Regions from separate parts of the Rothia sp. HC945 genome, predicted to be linked through region 2. Evidence: riboswitches for the same ligand, from Rfam matches in the RefSeq annotation. Region 2 holds a riboswitch; each other region holds the start of a gene.
The links. A riboswitch is a leader RNA that binds a small molecule or an ion and turns the genes downstream of it on or off. The one in region 2 is predicted to bind S-adenosylmethionine.

Region 1: another riboswitch for S-adenosylmethionine. It lies ahead of AB0Y14_RS09190 (bifunctional o-acetylhomoserine/o-acetylserine sulfhydrylase); the one in region 2 lies ahead of AB0Y14_RS06230 (ABC transporter ATP-binding protein).
Region 3: another riboswitch for S-adenosylmethionine. It lies ahead of AB0Y14_RS07750 (PLP-dependent transferase); the one in region 2 lies ahead of AB0Y14_RS06230 (ABC transporter ATP-binding protein).

Annotation. Positions count from the first base shown of each region.
Region 1 covers NZ_JBFCSN010000002.1:133,962-137,432, reverse strand. The annotation lists gene AB0Y14_RS09200 (S9 family peptidase) at 1-227, opposite strand, end outside; gene AB0Y14_RS09195 (amino acid permease) at 281-1,780, opposite strand; SAM riboswitch class IV at 1,895-2,008, shown strand; gene AB0Y14_RS09190 (bifunctional o-acetylhomoserine/o-acetylserine sulfhydrylase) at 2,142-3,471, shown strand, end outside.
Region 2 covers NZ_JBFCSN010000001.1:1,404,158-1,407,628, forward strand. The annotation lists gene AB0Y14_RS06225 (thiolase family protein) at 1-1,100, opposite strand, end outside; SAM riboswitch class I at 1,386-1,508, shown strand; gene AB0Y14_RS06230 (ABC transporter ATP-binding protein) at 1,517-2,341, shown strand; gene AB0Y14_RS06235 (aliphatic sulfonate ABC transporter substrate-binding protein) at 2,396-3,439, shown strand; gene AB0Y14_RS06240 (ABC transporter permease) at 3,443-3,471, shown strand, end outside.
Region 3 covers NZ_JBFCSN010000001.1:1,749,351-1,752,821, reverse strand. The annotation lists gene AB0Y14_RS07755 (dipeptide ABC transporter ATP-binding protein) at 1-956, shown strand, start outside; SAM riboswitch class IV at 1,054-1,171, shown strand; gene AB0Y14_RS07750 (PLP-dependent transferase) at 1,213-2,613, shown strand; gene AB0Y14_RS07745 (cystathionine gamma-synthase) at 2,610-3,471, shown strand, end outside.

The DNA of each region.
Region 1 (3,471 bases), on a different contig from region 2:
GAGGAGCGCAGCGTCCCGAGCCCCGAGGTCACGGCCTCGGCATAGGCGTTCTCCCGCTCGAGGTGTTCGATCACCTGGGGGTCGTCCTTGGCTCGAAGCCACTCGTAGTCGTCCACGACGTCGTGTCCGTGCATCGAGCGCGTGGTCGGCGCTTTCCGGGTCTCCGGGGGCACGGCGTCGGTATTCCAGGTGGGGCGTGCGGTTTCACGAGAACGAGGTGAAGTCATGCATCCCAGCCTACGTTCGAAAGCACCGGCGCCGCCGCCCCGGACGGACGTTCCTACCGAATCTCCGTGGTGTCGACGGCCTCGCGCGTGCGACGAGTCAGGGGGTAAGCGAGGGCCAGGAGGATCACCCACACCGCCCCGATGATGAGGGACATGCGAGTGTCCTCGAAGAACCCGAGAAGCACGACGACGCCGATCATGAAGGCCAGCGCGAGCCAGGAAGCGGCCGGCCACCAGGGAGTCGGGAAGCGGGAGGGCCCCGAGCCCTCGCGGGAGCGTCGGCGTCGCATGGCCAGGTGCGTCACCAGGATCATGACCCAGACCAGAACCGTAGCGAACGTCACCAGGGTTGCGACGTAGAGGAATGCATTCTCGAAGAAGTGATTGACCAGCACCCCTGCCACGAGCACGATGCCCATCGCGGCCACCGTCATGCTGGGAGTGCCCCGCGACGATACTCGGCTGAAGGAGCGCGGCGCGAGACCGCGTTGGGCGAGACCGTACAGCATCCGCCCGGCCCCGTAGATGTCCGAATTGATCGCAGAGACGGCAGCCGTAAGAACCACCACGTTCAGGATGTGGGCGGCCGCCGGGATGCCCAACCCGGAGAAGATCTGTACGAAAGGAGAGCCTTCGTCGCCGATGCTGCTCCAGGGGTAGAGGGACATGATCACGCCCATCGTGAGGACATAGAAGAGCAGGATGCGCACCGGGACGGTGTTGATCGCCCCGGGGATGGATTTCTCGGGGTCTTCGGCCTCGCCCGCGGTGATTCCGATGTTTTCCACGCCCCCGAAGGCGAACATGACCACGGTGAAACAGGCCAAGAAACCGGAGAACCCGTGAGGGAAGAAGCCACCCTGTTCCCACAGGTTCGTCACGGACGGCTGGATCTCCTGGTGCAACTGAACACCGAAGACGATCAGTGCCAGGCCGCCGACGATCATCGCCACGATGGCACCGACCTTCACCAGGGTCAGCCAGAACTCGACCTCGCCGTAGACCTTCACCTTGGTGAGGTTGACCGCCATGATGATCGCGACGACCGAGACGATCCATATCCAGCTCGGCGTGGTCGGGAACCAGAACTTCATGTAGAGGGAAAAGGCCGTGACGTCTGCGACGGCGACTAGCGCCATCTCGAAAGCAAAACTCCATCCCGTGACGAATCCCGCCCAGCGGCCCAAATATTCGGTCGCATAGTCGGCGAAAGAGCCGGGGACCGGGTGGACCAGGGCCATTTCGCCCATGGCACGCATGACCATGAACACCGCCGCACCACCGATGACGTACGCCAGAAGCACCGAGGGGCCGGCGAACTGGATGGCGTCCGCGGACCCGAGGAACAGGCCCGTGCCGATGGCCGAGCCGAGGGCAATGAAGCGAATGTGACGCAGGGTCAGCCCGCGCCTGAGCGACGTCTGCGGGTTGTCGGCGACGTCGCCCGCGGTTCCCGTTCCGCCCCTTCTCGGGGACGGGTTTTTCTCCTGGCTCACGGTCTTCCTTCGGGGCGGTCGATGATGGTGCCGCCCGGTCCGACACCGGACGACCATGAGACAGGGTACGCAATGGTCTCGCTCACGTCATAAATGTCATGACGTTTCACGTGGGTGCAGTATGACGCCGGTACTTGACGCGCGCTCCGCCCATGCGAAAACCTTGTATCGGGTCAAGAGAGCCAGCGCAAAGCCCCAGCTTGCTGGCCGGCAACCCTCCAACCGCGGTGGGGTGCCCTGGGTGAGGACCTGGTGGTCGCGAAACAGCGATCGCAAGCGCGGGCGCGGTGTGCCCGGTCGTCTCGATCAGTGAGACTCGTATTCCCCGGTGAACCAGAGGGTTCCGGGTCGACCCGGGTGCTGATGGATCGGAAGACGGCCGGTCGCTCCATGCCCCTCGACATTGACAGGAGCAAAAATGAGCACTCAAGGTCTTCCCACTCCTTCCGCACCGCAGGGCTGGAAGTTCGAGACACAGCAAATTCACGCCGGACAGGATCCGGATTCCGCGACCGGTGCGCGGGCATTGCCGATCTACCAAACGACGTCCTTCGTGTTCGACGACGCCGAGCAGGCGGCCAACCGCTTCGGGCTGAAGGAACTCGGCCCCATCTATTCGCGCTTGACGAACCCGACCCAGGAAGTCGTCGAGAACCGCATCGCTGCGCTCGAAGGCGGCGTCGGCGCCCTTCTGGTCGCGTCCGGTCAAGCAGCCATCACCATCGCGATCCTTAATATCGCGAGGGCCGGGGACCACGTGGTCGCGAGCCCCAGCCTTTATGGCGGCACGTACAACCTCCTCAAGCACACCTTGAGTTCCTACGGCATCGAGACCACATTCGTGGAGGACTTCGACAACCCGGAGGCCTGGCGTGCCGCGGTCCGGCCGAACACCAAGGTTTTCTACGGCGAGACCGTGCCGAATCCGCGTAGCGACGTGTTCGATATCGAGCCGTTGGCCGAACTCGCTCACGAAGTCGGTGTGCCGTTGGTCGTGGACAACACGGTGCCCACCCCGTACCTCGTCAAGCCGTTCGAATGGGGCGCCGACGTCGTCGTGCACTCGGCGACCAAATACCTCGGAGGGCATGGAAACAGCATCGGGGGCGTGATCGTCGATTCCGGCAATTTCGATTATTCGAAGTACCCGGACCGGTTCCCGCAGTTCAATACCCCGGATCCCAGCTACCACGGCCTGGTCTTCGCCGAAGACCTCGGCCCCAACGGCGTCTTCGGGGTCAATCTCTCCTACATACTGCGGGCACGTGTGACCCTGTTGCGTGACCTCGGTGCCTCCATCTCGCCGACGAACGCATTCAATATTTCCATCGGCCTCGAAACTCTTTCCCTTCGCGTGGAGAGGCACGTCGAGAACGCTCGCAAGGTCGCCACATGGCTTGAAGCTCGTCCCGACGTGACGCGCGTGCACTATGCGGGTCTCGAGTCCTCGCCCTGGTATGACCTCGGCCGGAAATACGCGCCCCAGGGCGTCGGAGCGGTCGTCGGCTTCGAACTCGAGGGGGGTGCGGAGCCGGCCCGGACCTTCGTGGATTCCCTCCAGCTTCACTCCAACGTCGCCAACATCGGGGACGTGCACTCGTTGGTCATCCACCCCGCCTCGACCACGCACTCGCAGCTTTCGGAGAAGGAGCTTCGCGATGCGGGCGTGGCTCCCGGATTCGTCAGGCTTTCCGTGGGGCTGGAGCACATAGACGACATCCTGGCCGATCTCGAGCACGGTTTCGACG
Region 2 (3,471 bases):
GATCCGAGGGGGTGACCCAGGGCGATGGCCCCGCCGTCCCGGTTCACGATGTCGGGGTTCAGCCCGAGGCGGCGGATCGAGGCGAGGGACTGCGTCGCGAAGGCTTCGTTGAGCTCCACCGCCCCCAGATCCTCAATGCCCCACCCCGAACGTTCGAGCACTTTCCGACTCGCCGGCACGGGACCGATGCCCATGATCTCCGGCGGGACACCGGCGGATGCACCGTCCACCACGCGTGCGCGCGCCGTGAGGCCGTATTTCTCGACTGCCTTCTCGCTGGCCACGATGATGGCCGACGCGCCGTCGTTGAGCGCGGACGAGTTGCCTGCGGTGACCACGGATCCCCCACCGACCACGGGCCTGAGCTTGCCCAGGGCCTCGGCGGTCGTGCCAGGGCGGGGGCCTTCGTCCGTATCGACCACGGTGATATCGCCCTTCCTGCCGGCAACCTCGACCGGGACGATTTCGTCCGCGAACCTCCCGGCCTCGATGGCCGCCGTGGCGTTCTCCTGCGAGCGCACCGCGAATTCGTCGGCTTCTTCGCGAGTGATTCCGTCGGTGCGGGCCACCTCTTCCGCGGTCTCGGGCATCGAATAGGTGGCCTTGCCGTCGCGGGACAAGGGGCCATCCACGAACTTGGGGTTCACGAAACGCCACCCGATCGAGGTGTCGAACACCTCCCCGGGTTTGGCGAAGGGACGGGTGGGCTTTTCCATGACCCAGGGTGCGCGAGACATCGATTCCACGCCGCCGGCGACGACGATGTCCGCGGCCCCTGATGTGATCATCTGCGAAGCCGTCGTGATGGCCGACATTCCGGAGGCGCACAGGCGGTTGACGGTCATCCCCGGCACAGTGTCCGGGTACCCCGCAAGCAGCCAGGCCAGGCGTGCGACGTTGCGGTTCTCCTCGCCCGCTCCGTTCGCATTTCCCAGGATGACCTCGTCGACGTCGGCGGGGTCGATGTTTGCTTCCTCCACGACGCTCTTGATGCAGAGTGCCGCGAGGTCGTCGGGCCGGACCGAGGACAGTGCACCCCCATACCGCCCGACCGGGGTGCGGGCTCCGCCGACGAGGAAGGCTGCTGGCATTTCGGGCATGGAAGCTCCTGTTCAGGCGTTCGGTTTCAGCTGTTCGGCCCGTGGGGAATTACCGACCGTTCGTTCACTAATATGGCACCTGGTGTGATGTGCGTCAATTCAGACTCGGTGCGGCGTGAACGAGCGACGAGGCGAGACCCCCTCGGAGGAGCCGCGAACTGCCCAGCCTCCACGCGGGCCGGCCAACCGCCCGGATGACGCACTTTGACGCACGCCGTTTCATCTCCCGAAACAGTCCGGGCCGAGTTGGAGCGGCCCCGGAGGACGCGCTTAATCTGGAGGGGAAAACCATCCAGAGCGACCGAGAGACCTGGCTCGACGACGTCGCAGCAACCTTCTCCCCGCAATGGCCGCATGTCCCACAGGGCCTAGGGAGAATACGGTGCTAACGCCAGGGTTCGATGGAGTGATTGATTGTGAGTTCGGCCCGCGCCTCGGAGGCCACCCGTGCCTTGGAGGCCGACGCCGCGTCGGTCCGATTCCACGATGTCGGGAAGTCTTTCCGCACCTCGTCCCGTAGCGGGGCGCGCACTCAGGTCCTTCGGGACGTGAGCTTTACGGTGCAACCGGGTGAGATCGTCGCCGTCGTCGGGCCCTCCGGGTGCGGTAAGTCCACTCTCCTGCGCGCGACGGCGGGCCTCGACACCGCGACCGAAGGCTCGGTCACGATCGACGGCAGCCCGGTTCGGGACGTCGATCCTCGGTGCGCCGTCGGATTCCAGGAACCCCGCCTGTTGCCCTGGCGTTCGATCACGGACAATGTCGCCCTCGGTCTGCCGAGAAAAACCCCCGCTTCCCGCGGCCGGAAACGGGTTGCCGAACTGATCGAGCTCGTTGGCCTGACCCCGCACGCGAGCCACCGCCCGGGCGAGGTCTCCGGTGGCATGGCCCAGCGCGCGGCCCTGGCCAGGGCACTGGCCCGGAATCCGCGGGTGCTCCTGCTCGACGAGCCCTTCGGCGCGCTCGATGCCCTGACCCGGCTCAAGATGCAGGACCTGCTTCTCGATCTCCATCGGCAGGACCCCACCACGGTTCTGCTCGTGACGCACGACGTCGACGAGGCACTGTACCTCTCCGATCATGTGATCGTCCTGGGGCGCCCGACCCCAGGAGAGCCCGCGGGGATCGTGGAGAGCATCGAGGTCGGCCTCCCCCGACCCCGTTCTCGCGAGGACTCGGATCTGACCCGAATGCGCGGACACCTCCTGGGGCTGCTCGGCGTCGACACCACGGCGCACTAGCCCCCACGACGTCGAACCCGTGAACTCCCCATGCCCAGCAAGGACCCGATCCCGATGACCACCGTTTCCCGTCGCGATGCCTTCAAGGGCGTCGGTCTCGGCGCTATCGCCCTGACTTTGTCCGGATGCATGTCCGGCGAAGGTGCCGGCCGTGGCGTCATCAACGCGGATGCTTCCGGAAGCATCACCCTGGACTACGCGACGTACAACCCGTTGTCGTTGATCATTCGCAAAAAGAAGTGGCTCGAGACCGCCGCCGAAGGGCTCGGGCAGTCCGTCTCATGGTTGAAATCTGCCGGATCCAATAAGGCCAACCAGAGTCTGATCGGCGCCGCGATAGACGTCGGCTCGACGGCGGGCTCGGCCGCCCTTCTGGCACGTGCCAACGGCGCGCCGATCACAACGATCGGCCTCTTTTCCCAGCCGGAGTGGTCAGCCCTGGTCAGGACGCCGGACTCTCCCCTTCGCGCGGTCGAGGACCTCGCCGGTCGCAGTATCGCGGCGACCCTCGGCACGGACCCCTACTTCCTCCTGATCCAGGCCCTCGATGAGGCCGGGCTGTCCGCCGATGATGTGACCATCGTGAATCTCCAGCACGCCGACGGTCGATCCGCGTTGGACACGCACCAGGTCGACGCCTGGGCCGGGCTGGACCCCATCATGGCGACGGCCCAGGAGGAAGGCGGCGACCAGTTGTTCTACCGGAATCTCGACTTCAACACCTGGGGATTCCTCAATGCCCGTGAGGAATTCCTCGACCAGAACCCGGAAGGAGCCCAACTCGTCATCGACGTGTACTCCTTCGCGCGCGAATGGGCCATCGCCCACCGGGAGGAAGCCATCGCGGTCTTCGCCGAGGAGGCAGCCATATCGGACGACGTCGCCCGCACGGTCTGGGATCGCACCCACCTGGATATCGACCCGGTACCGGGCGACGACCAACTCCGGGTGCTGCGCAAGATCGCGCCGATCCTGGTCAATTCGGGAGATGTGTCCGAGCGAAAGGATGCGGACGACGCCGTCGAGAACATCATCGAGAAGAAGTACGCCCGAGCCGCCGATGCATCCGCGGCCGCCCGGCGAATCAAGGGGAAATAGAGCGTGACAAGCCTTCCGAAAAACCGTTGGAC
Region 3 (3,471 bases), 350 kb from region 2:
GCGCGGACCGTATCCTGGTCATGGAGAAAGGTCGTGTGGTGGAAGAAGGGCGCGCTGAACGCGTCTTCGCCGACCCCCAGCACGAATACACTCGGAGACTGATGTCGGCGTCGCCGGCGGTGCACGCGGTACCGGACCGGAAAACCGGCGCCGTTCCGGAGGGAACCACGCCCGTGGTGCGAGCCAAGGGGCTCAACAAGGCTTTCGGTGCGGGACCGCACCGGGTCCAGGCAGTGACCGACGTCGACCTCGAGCTGGCCCCCGGGCGCACGCTGGGGATCGTGGGCGAATCGGGGTCCGGAAAATCGACGACGGCACGCATTCTCCTCGGCCTGGAATCCTACGACCAGGGGGTCTTGGAGGTCTTCGGGAAAACCCTGGCACGGAACAGGCGACAGGGGAGAGAACTGGCCACTCGGGCGCGCTTCGTCCATCAGGATCCGACGGGTTCCCTCGACCCGAAATACACCGTGGCCGCATCGATCGGGGAACCATTGCGCGGCTTCCGCATCGGATCCCGCGCGGAGCGTGCGGAACGCGTCACCGAGCTCCTGGACCTCGTGGCTCTCCCTCGTGACCTGGCCGGTCGCCGACCCGCGGAGCTCTCCGGGGGCCAAAGGCAACGCGTCTCGATCGCTCGGGCGCTCGCGGTCGATCCCGAGCTCATCGTGCTGGACGAACCGGTCTCGGCGCTTGATGTTTCGGTCCAGGCCCAGATCCTTGATCTCCTGGCCGACCTCCAGGAGCGACTGGGGCTCTCGTACGTGTTCATCAGTCACGACCTGGCCGTCATCCGCCAGATCTCCGACGACGTCCTGGTCATGGCCGAGGGGCGCGTGATCGAGTCCGGACCGGCGGGGGAAGTCTTCGACGCCCCGCGGGAGCGACTGACTCGGACACTCATCGACGCGGTCCCCGGAACCCGTCACGATGGCGACCCCGCGAACGTCATATGACGTCTTCGGGCTTCGGGTGAACCGTGTGTGACGTGGCGGCGGAATCGGAGGTCATGTCCTTCCGAGGCCGCTGACTAGGTTGTAAGTTCACTATCAGGATCACGAGCACCGGTCTTGAAGCTCTGGCTGACCGGTCGGCAACCCTTTCCGCTGTGATGGGGTGCCCCAGATGAAGATCCGGCCGGGAGCACACCGCTCCCCGGCAAGCACGGCGTCACGAGAAGGACTCGGCGCCCCGCCTTCGAGGGGGATCACGATGTCAGCAGACGAATACCCGCAGGCACCCGGGCTCGGCACGGTGCAGATCCACGGTGGAACGGCCGACCAGCCGTCGGCCCGCCCGGTTCGACCGCCGCTTTACCTGACCGCCTCCTACGAATTCGATACTCTGCGCGATGCCAGGGAATGCTTCGGCCAGCGGGAACCCGGATTCACGTACTCGAGGACCGGAAGCCCCACCGTGGGACTTCTGGAACGTCGCCTGGCCGAGCTCGAGGGCGGCGTCGGTGCCGTCGCGACGTCCTCCGGACAGGCCGCGCTGACCCTGACCCTTCTTGCCTTGGCCGGGCGCTCGGGGCAGAGCCAGGACGGCGAGCCGCACCCCGAGATTCCCGCGGGACACGTGGTCGCTTCGAACCGCATCTACGGCGGCACCGCCGACCTCCTCAACGACACGCTCGCCGAGGCGGGCATCGCCGTGACGTGGGTCGACCCTCATCGCCCGAACGAGTGGGAACGAGCCGTGACGGAACGGACCCGGGCCTTCCTCGTGGAATCCATCGGAAACCCGCACGCCGATCTCCCGGACATTCCTGAGCTCGCAGCCGTCGCACACGCCGCCGGAGCCGCGCTCGTGGTGGACAACACCCTTGCGACGCCGCACCTCCTGCAACCGGGAAGACTCGGGGCCGACGTCGTCGTTCACTCGGTCACGAAGTACCTGACCGGCAACGGCAGCGCGCTGGCCGGAATCGTTGTGGACACCGGACGGTTCTCGCCGAGCAGTGATGCGGCCCGATGGCCGCAGTTCACCGCGCCGCGCCGCCGATTCGGCAATCAGTCGTTGGTCGCGGGGCACGGCGAGCATGGGGCCTTCCTTCACCTCGTCAGGGCGCAGCTGCTCAACGATCTCGGCCCGAGCCTGGCGCCGTGGAATGCACAGCAGGCACTGGAAGGCATCGAGACCCTGGACGTCCGGGTAGACCGTCACTGCCGGGTCGCGGAAGGGATCGCCCGGCGCTTGGCCGCCCATCCCCGCGTGCGGAGCGTGCGGCACCCGAGCCTCCCCGGCTCGAGCGACGCCGCGATCGCCGATCGCGACTTCCCGCGCGGTACCGGGGCGGTCCTCTCCTTCGAGATCGACGGGACAACGGACGACGTCGAGCGATTCTTCGACTCGTTGGAACTGTTCAAGCTCGCCGCCAACCTCGGCGACGGACGCTCGATGGCGACCCACCCCGCGTGGACGACCCACTGTCGGCTCACGCCCGAACTCAGGGAGGCAGGAGAGATCACCGAGCGGACCGTTCGGTTGGCTCTCGGGCGCGAAGACGTCGAGGACCTGTGGCAGGACCTCTCGACGTCGCTCGACAGGGTCACCGGAACCGGCCCGAACCAGGCACCCACCGCACGCGAGAAGGAGACCGTACGAGCATGACCGCGACGCAAGACATCAACGATCTCGGGTCACGCCGGCCTGCGCAGGACGGGACCTCCGCGAGGACGGAGCCGTCCGTGGTTCGGCCCGGATTCAGAACGACTGCTGTCCATGCAGGTCAGGAACCGGACCCGCTGACGGGGGCCGTGATCCCGCCCATCTACCAGACCTCGACGTTCACGCAGGACGGGGTCGAGACGCTCAAGAGCGGATACGAGTACTCGCGCGGCGGAAACCCGACGCGCACCGCCCTGGAGACGCAACTCGCGCAGGTCGAGAACGGGAGCCACGCCTTTGCCTTCGCGTCGGGGATCGCCGCGGAGGACGCCCTTCTGCGTTCGGTGCTCCGTCCCGGAAACACCGTGGTGGCGGCGGCGGAGACCTATGGCGGGACCCATCGCCTCCTCAGCCAGTTGTATTCCAGGTGGGGAGTCGAGACCGCGTTCGTGCCCCCGGCCAGAACCGACGAGCGCGACCGCCTGCTGGCGGATCCGTCCGCGACCGTTCTTTGGGTCGAGACCCCGACCAACCCCTTGCTGAGCATCGTCGACCTCCGCGAATGGGCTGAGGCCGCTCATGCCGCCGGAGCTCTGCTGGTCGTGGACAACACGTTCGCCTCGCCCGCGCTCCAGAATCCTTTGACGTGGGGCGCCGACGTCGTGGTCCACTCGACCACCAAGTACATCGGTGGGCATTCCGATGTGTTGGGCGGTGCCCTGGTCGTCGGTGACGCGGTGTGGGAGGAGCAGTCGCTGGCCGAGTTGTTGCAATTCCAACAATTTGCCTGCGGCGCCGTCGCGGGTCCGCAGGATGCCTTCCTCACCTCGCGCGGCCTCAAGACCCTCGGCGTCCGCATCC